DNA from 3 places in the Streptomyces sp. NPDC020490 genome. Region 1 is predicted to be linked to each of the others. Evidence: predicted binding sites of a transcription regulator. Region 1 holds the regulator's gene; each other region holds the start of a gene.

The links. The regulator HspR, encoded in region 1, represses chaperone genes until heat shock. The targets are predictions, from matches to a motif close to TTGAGNNNNNNNNNCTCAA.
Region 2: the regulator HspR is predicted to act here: its motif matches at 1,136-1,154, upstream of clpB (ATP-dependent chaperone ClpB).
Region 3: the regulator HspR is predicted to act here: its motif matches at 1,755-1,773, upstream of lon (endopeptidase La).

What each region holds. Positions count from the first base shown of each region.
Region 1 covers NZ_JBIRUY010000031.1:115,265-118,535, reverse strand. Annotated here, with positions in the region: gene ACH4ZX_RS28770 (fibronectin type III domain-containing protein) at 1-1,032, shown strand, start outside; gene ACH4ZX_RS28765 (heat shock protein transcriptional repressor HspR) at 1,085-1,546, opposite strand; gene dnaJ (molecular chaperone DnaJ) at 1,551-2,726, opposite strand; gene grpE (nucleotide exchange factor GrpE) at 2,760-3,271, opposite strand, start outside.
Region 2 covers NZ_JBIRUY010000018.1:155,179-158,449, reverse strand. Annotated here, with positions in the region: gene ACH4ZX_RS20515 (hypothetical protein) at 1-195, shown strand, start outside; gene ACH4ZX_RS20510 (hypothetical protein) at 192-527, shown strand; gene ACH4ZX_RS20505 (pyridoxamine 5'-phosphate oxidase family protein) at 675-1,097, opposite strand; gene clpB (ATP-dependent chaperone ClpB) at 1,225-3,271, shown strand, end outside.
Region 3 covers NZ_JBIRUY010000057.1:13,131-16,401, reverse strand. Annotated here, with positions in the region: gene ACH4ZX_RS37895 (MFS transporter) at 1-135, opposite strand, end outside; gene ACH4ZX_RS37890 (TetR/AcrR family transcriptional regulator) at 352-1,011, shown strand; gene lon (endopeptidase La) at 1,796-3,271, shown strand, end outside.

The DNA.
Region 1 (3,271 bases):
ACCGGGGCGACGTACTACTACGAGGTCCGCGCCTACGACAAGGCGGGCAACGTGTCGACGGGCAGCGCCGACCAGCCCGTCACCACCGCCGACCGGACCGCGCCCGGCGTGCCCACCGTGGTGGGCGCGAGCGGCGAGGTGACGCCGACCGGCGGCACGGGCGGCCTGGAGGTCGCCTGGGAGCAGGTCGCGGACGCGGTGTCGTACCGCGTCTTCCGGTCGGCGACCGAGACCGGCGCCTACACCGCGCTCGGCAGCACCGGCGGACTCTCCTACCTGGACACCTCGGCCGCCGAGAGCACCGCGTACCACTACCGCGTGTCGGCCGTCGACGCGGCCGGCAACGAGTCCGCGCGGTCCGCACCCCAGCGCGGCTGGATCTGGGACAACGACCCGCCGCCGCTGGTCACCGGACTGACCGCCACCCCGACCGGGTACGGCTTCCACCTGAAGTGGGACAAGAGCCCGGCCACCGATCTGCAGCACTACCGGCTCTACCGGGGCGAGCTGTACGACGACGAGGGCGATCAGGTCTGCTATGCCGACGTCTCGCGCTACATCTCCCCCGACGACACCTCCTTCGACTACGCCACGCTCCCGGACGGCGACGAGGCCTGCTTCTTCGTCGACGCCGTGGACGACGACGGCAACTCCGCCATCGAGTGGAACGGCCCCACCGAGGCCGTGACCGCGACGGAACTCGACATGACGCCGAGCGTGGCCACCCCGGCGGGCTCGCCGCTGACGCTGGAGGCGACCCCGGCGGAGGGCGACGAGGGCAACCGGCTGACGTGGTCCGGGCTGGGCGCGGGCGAGGAGACGTCCGGCGAGAAGGCCCAGGGCTTCCGGATCTACCGGTGGAACCCCGCCACGTCCGCGTACGAGAAGATCGCCGACCGCGGGGCCGGCGCCTTCGAGTACTTCGACACCGGGGCCGGACGCGGCACCACGTCCTACTACTGGGTGACCGGGGTGAAGGCCGACGGCACCGAGACGGCGCCCGCGGGCGACTGGGCGGTGACCGCGCCCTGAACGCGCGGAAGGGGCCCGGAGATCCGGGCCCCTTCCGTCACGCGCCTGCGGGTCAGTCCCCGTCGCTCCGGGACTGCTGCCGCTTGGGCCGCCACACCACCAGCGCGCTGGTCTGCTGGACCTCCTGGTAGGGAACCAGGTCGCGCCGGTAGGAGGCGTGCACCGCGGCCTCGCGCTGCTGCATCGCGGCGGCCGCGCCGTCGAGGGCCGCCTGCAGTTCCGCGACGCGGGACTGCAGGGCGGCGACCTGGTTCTCCAGTTCGATGATCCGCTTGATGCCGGCCAGGTTGATGCCCTCGTCCTGCGAGAGCTGCTGCACCTGGCGGAGCAGTTCGATGTCACGGGCCGAGTAGCGGCGTCCCCGGCCCGCCGTGCGGTCGGGGGACACCAGACCCAGACGGTCGTACTGACGCAGCGTCTGCGGGTGCAGACCGGACAGCTGTGCGGCCACCGAGATGACGTAGACCGGGGTCTCCTCGGTCAGTTCATACGGATTGCGTCGACGGCCGTCCATCTCGTCATGCTCCCTTCGCGGCCTGGAACAGCTCCGCCCGCGGATCCTCACCCGCGGTCGCCTCGCGATACGCCTCGAGCGCGTCACGAGCCTTCCCCGTCACGTCCTTGGGGACACTCACCTCGACGGTGACCAGGAGGTCGCCGCGGGTGCCGTCCTTGCGGACCGAGCCCTTGCCGCGGGCCCGCATGGTGCGCCCGTTGGGCGTGCCCGGCGGCAGCTTGAGGGTGACCGGCGGTCCGCCCAGGGTGGGCACCCTGATCTCGCCGCCGAGCGCCGCCTCCGCGAACGTCACCGGCACGGTCACCGTCAGGTTGTCGTCCTTGCGGCCGAACACCGGGTGGGCGCCGACGTGCACGGTGACGTACAGGTCGCCGGCCGGGCCGCCGCGCTCGCCCGGCGCGCCCTTGCCGCGCAGCCGGATGCGCTGCCCGTCGGACACCCCGGCGGGGATGCGCACCTGCATGGTCCGGGAGGACTTCGCCCGGCCCGAGCCGTTGCAGACCTCGCAGGGGTGCTCCGCGATCAGGCCGCGGCCCTTGCAGTCCGGGCAGGGGTCGGTGAGTGAGAAGCCGCCGCCGGAGCCCCGGGCGACCTGGCCGGTGCCCACGCAGGTCGGGCAGACCCGCGGGTTGCCGTTCTTGTCGCCGGTGCCCGAACAGGCCCGGCAGGGAGCCTGCGAGGACATCCGCAGCGGGACGGTCGCCCCCTCGATCGCCTCGGTGAAGCTGAGGGTGACCTCGGTGTCGATGTCCTGGCCGCGCCGGGGCTGCACGCGCGTGGTGCCGGAGCTGCCACGGTTGAACAGGCCCCCGAACACGTCGCCGATACCGCCGCCGAAGCCGCCGGCCTGGCCGCCCTGGGCGCCGCCTCCGAAGAGGTCGCCCAGGTCGAAGTTGAAGGAGCCGCCGCCCGCGCCCGGCCCCGGGCGGAACCCGCCGTTGCCGAAGAGGGCGCGGGCCTCGTCGTACTCCTTGCGCTTCTTGGGGTCGCCGAGGACGTCGTTCGCCTCGGAGATCTCCTTGAAGCGCTCCTCCGCCTTGGCGTTGCCCTTGTTGGCGTCCGGGTGGAACTCACGGGCGAGCTTCCGGTACGCCTTCTTGATCTCGGCCTCGGTGGCGTCCTTGGGGACGCCGAGGACCTTGTAGTAGTCCTTCTCGATGAAGTCCTTGGTGCTCATCCTCGACGTCCCTCCTTCCCGGTCGGTTCAAGCTCAGCCCTCGTCCGGGCCACCGCTCTCCTTGTCGTCGGCCGCCTCCGTCGTCTCCTCGGCCTTCACGGTCTGCGCACCCGGCTGCGGCTCGGCCACGGCCACCCGCGCGGGGCGGATGGTGCGCTCGCCGATGCGGTACCCGGGCTGCAGGATCGCCACGCACGTCGTCTCGGTGACGTCCGGCGCGTAGCTGTGCATCAGCGCCTCGTGGATCGTCGGGTCGAAGGACTCGCCCTCCTTGCCGAACTGCTGGAGCCCCATCTTCGCCGCGACGGTCTCCAGCGACTCCGCGACGGACTTGAAGCCGCCGACGAGTTCGCCGTGCTCCCGCGCGCGGCCGATGTCGTCGAGCACGGGCAGGAGCTCGGTCAGGAGGTTCGCCACGGCGATCTCCTTGACCGTGACCCGGTCGCGTTCGACACGGCGGCGGTAGTTCTGGAACTCGGCCTGGAGCCGCTGGAGGTCCGCCGTGCGCTCTTCGAGCGCCTTGCGCACCTGGTCCAGCTGGGCCG
Region 2 (3,271 bases), on a different contig from region 1:
GTAGTCGCGCTGGCCAGCGGTGCGGCCGGTCCTCTTGACGTCGGCTGGTCGAGCCCCGCCGGCGCGAAGACCGCCGCGCTGGATGTCGGTTGGGACATCTCGGCCGCCGGCCCGGGGGACGTCGGCTGGGTGGTCACCGGCGGTGACGGCGCCCAGGACGTCGGCTGGTCGACCCCGGCGGGCGCGGACGCATGACCACGCCACCCGACGACCGGTCCTTCCGGCGCGAAATGGCCACCGCCTATCGCTCGGGGTGGCACTTCATCGACCTGGTCACCGCGATTCCGCATCCTGGTGACTCGCTGATGGTGACCGTCTTCGGGGAGCCGGTCGTCGTCACGCGGGACGAGGACGAGGACGTGAGGGCGTACCTGTGTCTGCGGCGGCCTCGGGGGGCGCCGCAGCCCGTACGGTGTGCCATCCGGTACGGAATGATCTTTGTGAACCTCGACCGACGAGACCATCGGCTGGTGGAACCGGATACCCCCAATCCACGGACCATCTCAGCCACCCCCCGCAGTGCCTGACGCGATTCCCCCGTCGTAACAGATCGCTCAGGTGCTTCCCCCCGCAGCGGCGTCACCGTGACCTGAACACGGTGACGCCGCTGCAGTTTTCGGCACTTCTCCCGGTACCGCCGGGTTTGGAAGAGGCCGACTTGTGGCCGAAAACAGTCAGTCGCGGCCCGCGTTCCCCATCGCCCGCGTCAGCTCGATCTCGATGACCACGCGCGCCGGATTCGGCCTCGGCGCCCGCTCGTAGCGCTCGGCGAAACGCCGCTCCGCCTCCGCGACCCGCTCCGGCTCGGTCCGTACGAAGGCCCGGCCCTCCAGCGTCGCCCAGCGCCGCCCGTCCACCTGGCACACGGCCACCCGTGCCCCCTCCGGGCCGGCCGCCAGTACGTTGCGCACCTTCGCGCTCGTCCTGCTCGTGATCACCCGGGCCAGCCGTGCCCCGGGGTCGTAGGTCACGCAGACCGGCACCACGTGCGGGCTGCCGTCGGGGCGGGGCGTCGTCAGCGTGCACAGGTGCCGCTCGCGCCAGAAGCTGAGGTACGACGCGTCGGGAGCGCCCGGATCCTGCGGGTACGAGGTCATGGCCGGAACTTAACCGCTCGGGTCTCCCGGACACCCCCTTGAGTGGAATAGACTCAACTTTGTAGACGTTGACCGAGTCAGCACTGGGAGACGTGGCGACAGCTGACGCCAGGAGGAGAAAGCGAACGTGGACGCCGAGCTGACCAACCGGAGCCGGGACGCCATCAACGCGGCCGGCAACCGGGCCGTGACGGAGGGGCACCCCGACCTCACCCCCGCCCATCTGCTGCTGGCTCTGCTCCAGGGGCAGGAGAACGAGAACATCACCGACCTGCTGGCGGCTGTCGAGGCCGACCAGGCGGCGGTGCGCGCCGGCGCGGAGAAGATCCTCGCCGGGCTGCCCAGCGTGACGGGGTCCACCGTCGCCCCGCCGCAGCCCAACCGGGAACTGCTCGCCGTGATCGCGGACGCGTCCGAGCGGGCCGGGGAGCTCGGGGACGAGTACCTGTCCACCGAGCACCTGCTCATCGGCATCGCCGCGAAGGGCGGCGCGGCCGGGGACGTGCTCACCGGCCGGGGTGCCAGTGCGAAGAAGCTGTCGGACGCCTTCAAGAAGGCGAGGGGAGGACGCAGGGTGACCACCGCAGACCCGGAGGGCCAGTACAAGGCCCTGGAGAAGTTCGGCACCGACTTCACCGCCGCGGCGCGGGAGGGGAAGCTCGACCCGGTGATCGGCCGGGACCAGGAGATCCGCCGCGTGGTGCAGGTGCTGTCGCGCCGCACGAAGAACAACCCGGTCCTCATCGGCGAGCCCGGCGTCGGCAAGACCGCCGTCGTCGAGGGGCTCGCCCAGCGGATCGTCAAGGGCGACGTGCCCGAGTCCCTGAAGGACAAGCGGCTCGTCGCGCTGGACCTGGGCGCGATGGTCGCCGGGGCCAAGTACCGCGGTGAGTTCGAGGAGCGCCTGAAGGCCGTCCTGGCCGAGATCAAGGACTCCGACGGGCAGATCATCACCTTCATCGACGAGCTGCACACCGTCGTCGGCGCGGGAGCCGGCGGCGACTCCGCGATGGACGCCGGCAACATGCTCAAGCCGATGCTGGCGCGCGGCGAGCTGCGCATGGTCGGCGCCACCACCCTCGACGAGTACCGCGAGCGCATCGAGAAGGACCCGGCGCTGGAGCGCCGCTTCCAGCAGGTGCTGGTCGCCGAGCCGACCGTCGAGGACACCATCGCGATCCTGCGCGGGCTCAAGGGCCGCTACGAGGCCCACCACAAGGTGCAGATCGCGGACAGCGCGCTGGTCGCCGCCGCCACCCTCTCCGACCGGTACATCACCTCCCGCTTCCTGCCCGACAAGGCCATCGACCTCGTCGACGAGGCGGCCTCCCGGCTGCGCATGGAGATCGACTCCTCGCCCGTCGAGATCGACGAACTCCAGCGCGCCGTCGACCGGTTGCGCATGGAGGAGCTGGCCATCGGCAAGGAGACCGACCCGGCCTCCCGCGAACGCCTGGAGAAGCTGCGCCGCGACCTCGCCGACAAGGAGGAGGAACTGCGCGGCCTGACCGCCCGCTGGGAGAAGGAGAAGCAGTCCCTCAACCGCGTCGGCGAGCTGAAGGAGCGGCTCGACGACCTGCGCGGCCAGGCCGAACGCGCCCAGCGCGACGGCGACTTCGACACCGCCTCCAAGCTGCTGTACGGCGAGATCCCGACCCTGGAACGGGACTTGCAGGCCGCCTCCCAGGCCGAGGAGGAGGCCGCCAAGGACACCATGGTCAAGGAGGAGGTCGGCTCCGACGACATCGCGGACGTCGTCGCCGCCTGGACCGGCATCCCCGCCGGCCGTCTGCTGGAGGGCGAGACGCAGAAGCTGCTGCGCATGGAGGAGGAGCTGGGCAAGCGCCTGATCGGCCAGGAGGAGGCCGTGCGCGCGGTGTCCGACGCGGTGCGGCGCTCCCGGGCCGGCATCGCCGACCCCGACCGCCCGACCGGCTCGTTCCTCTTCCTGGGCCCCACCGGCGTCGGCAAGACCGAACTCGCCAAGGCGCTCGCCGACTTCCTCTTCGACGACGAGCGGGCCATGGTCCGCATCGACATGTCGGAGTACGGCGAGAAGCACAGCGTGGCCCGGCTGGTCGGCGCCCCGCCCGGGTACGTCGGCTACGAGGAGGGCGGCCAGCTCACCGAGGCCGTCCGCCGCCGCCCGTACACCGTCGTACTGCTCGACGAGG
Region 3 (3,271 bases), on a different contig from region 1:
CTCGGCGTGGGCGGACGGCTCGGCGGGCGCGGGGGACGCGAGGGGCTCGGGAGACGAGGGGGATGCTCCCGCGTGAGCGGACGCGGGCGTCGGGGAGGACGTCTCGTCGAGCGGTGCGTCGTGGCTGAGGGCCATGGCGACTCTCCATGGGGGACGGGGGCGGCTTCTTCGCCGCACCGGCGCGACCAGGGAAGCAGCAAAACCGAGTAGGTAGTAGGTTTTCTTCGCGTGGCTTGAATCACGCTGCACATGGCTTGAAAAATGACGCTCGCTTACTCGTGTAACCGGTGGTCGCGCGCGTGTGCCGCGGGCCACGTCCCGCCCGCCGCCGGCGCGGCTATCGTGGCGGGCATGGTCCAGAAGGAGAACGGCGGCACCCGCACAGGCGCAGGCAGGGGCACCTACGCCGTGGGCGACGAGCGCCGGCTGCGCATCCTCGACGCCGCCGTCGAGCACTTCGCCCAGTGGGGCTTCCACGCCTCCTCCCTGGCCCGCATCGCCAAGGACGTCGGGATCACCCAGGGCGGCCTGCTGCACCACTTCCGCAGCAAGGAGGACCTCCTGGTGCAGGTCCTCGCCCGCACCGACCGGGCCGACGAGGAGAAGTTCTTCTCCCGCGAGTTCGCCTCTGCCGCCGAGTGCTTCACCACCGTCCTGCGGCTCGCCCACTACAACAGCACGCGGTTCGGCCGCACCCGGATGTTCAACGTCCTCGCCGCCGAGGCGGGCGACCCCGGTCACCCCGCGCACGCCTACTTCGTCCAGCGCTACGCCAGACTCGTCGAACACCTCTCCGGCACGCTGCGCCAGGCCGTCGCGAGCGGCGAACTGCGGCCCGACAGCGACCCGGTGGGGATGGCGCACGAACTGGCCGCCGTCATGGACGGGCTGCAGTTGCAGTGGGTGCTCGACCCCAGGGGCTTCGACATGGTCGGACGGCTGCGTGCCTACCTCGACCGGACGCTGAAGGCGCTCACCGTCGCGGGGACGGGACTGCCCGCGGAGGCGTGAACGGCCCGTGTGGGTTCGGGCCGTTGCCACGCGCGTGACGCGCGGTCACTGGCGCCGGGAGCTGCACCTCGTCGGAGCCTCGGCCGCGAGCACCCGCCCGCTCCGGCGGCCCCCGTCCGGGTCCCGCCTGGGCGGCTTCCGGCCACCGGACTCGCCGTCAGCCCGCCTGCGGTGGCGCCGGCCGGTCGCCGCCCCTCGATGTCACCCGTTCGCGCGGGCTGCGGGCCGCCGCCTGCCCGCCGGGCTCGTCGGTCGCCCGCCCTGCGGGGCTTGTCGGTGACCGTCGCCCTGCCGTGCCGACTGGCCGTCGCCCTGCCGGGCCGCCGCTCGTCCTGCGGGGCTTGCCGCCACCTGGGTTCGTCGGCGAGCCCCTTGTCTGCGGGCTCGCCTGCCGCCCGCCGTCCGCGGGCTCGCCTGCCGCCCGCAGCCCTGCCGGGCTCGTCGGCCGGGTGCCGGCGGTCTGCGGTGCCGTCTCTCGACGCCACCGCGTCGCCCAGCGGCCGCCGACAACCGCCGCGGTCGCCCCTCGGCGTTCGTCCGGTGTCGGGTGGCGCAGGTCAGCGGCACTGGCGGGCCCCCCGCCAGGCCCCCCGCCCGGCGCCCGCCAGGCCCCCCGCCCGGCACCCGTCAAGCTCGCGCCCGGCGGACGGTCGTCGGTCCTCGTCGTGGCGTACGCCGGCCGCCGGCTGAGGTGATCGCTCACGGCGAACACCCCCAGGGGAACAACGGCATGCCGCCGAGCATTGAGTCGGCATAGCTCAACTTGACTGCCGAAGGGGAGATCATGGCTGCTGAGTCCGAGGCGTTCACACCGCTCGCCCTGCCTGTGCTGCCGCTCGACGACGAGGTCGTGCTGCCCGGCATGGTGGTTCCGCTGGACCTGAGCGACGCCGACGTGCGCGCCGCGGTGGAGGCCGCCCAGGCCGCCGCCCGCTCCGAGCCGGGGAAGCCCAGGGTCCTCCTGGTGCCCCGCGTCGACGGGACCTACGCGGGCACCGGTGTGCTCGGCACCGTCGAGCAGGTCGGCCGGCTGGCCGACGGTGACCCGGGCGCGCTGGTCCGCGGCCGCGGCCGCGTGCGGATCGGCGCGGGCACCACCGGCCCGGGCGCGGCGCTGTGGGTCGAGGGCACGCGGATCGACGAGAAGGCGCCCGACCCCCTGCCGGGTCACGCGGCCGAACTGGTCAAGGAGTACAAGGCGCTCGCCACCGCCTGGCTGCGCAAGCGCGGCGCCTGGCAGGTCGTCGACCGGGTCCAGGCCATCGACGACGTCTCCGCGCTCGCCGACAACTCCGGCTACTCGCCCTTCCTCACCACCGAGCAGAAGATCCAGCTCCTGGAGACCACCGACCCGGTCGCCCGCCTGAAGCTGGCCACCCAGCAGCTGCGCGACCACCTCGCCGAGCAGGATGTCGCCGAGACCATCGCCAAGGACGTCCAGGAAGGCGTCGACAAGCAGCAGCGCGAGTTCCTGCTGCGCCGTCAGCTGGAGGCCGTCCGCAAGGAGCTGCGCGAGCTCAACGGCGAGAAGGAGGGCGAGGAGTCCGACGACTACCGGGCCCGCGTGGAGGCCGCCGACCTGCCGGAGAAGGTCCGCGAGGCCGCCCTGAAGGAGGTCGACAAGCTGGAGCGGTCCTCCGACCAGTCGCCCGAGGGCTCCTGGATCCGCACCTGGCTCGACACCGTCCTCGAACTGCCCTGGAACGAGCGCACCGAGGACGCCTACGACATCCAGGGCGCCAAGGCGGTCCTGGACGCCGAGCACGCCGGTCTGGAAGACGTGAAGGAGCGGATCACCGAGTACCTCGCGGTCCGCAAGCGCCGCGCCGACCGGGGCCTGGGCGTCGTCGGCGGCCGGCGCGGCGGCGCCGTGCTCGCCCTGGTCGGCCCGCCCGGCGTCGGCAAGACCTCGCTCGGCGAGTCCGTGGCGCACGCCATGGGCCGCAAGTTCGTCCGCGTCGCCCTCGGCGGCGTCCGCGACGAGGCGGAGATCCGCGGCCACCGGCGCACCTACGTCGGCGCGCTGCCCGGCCGCATCGTCCGCGCGGTCAAGGAGGCCGGTTCGATGAACCCGGTCGTCCTGCTGGACGAGATCGACAAGGTCGGCTCCGACTTCCGCGGCGACCCCGCGGCGGCCCTCCTCGAAGTCCTGGACCCGGCGCAGAACCACACCTTCCGCGACCACTACCTGGAGGTCGAACTCGACCTGTCCGACGTCGTCTTCCTCGCCACCGCCAACGTCCTGGAGGCCATCCCGGAG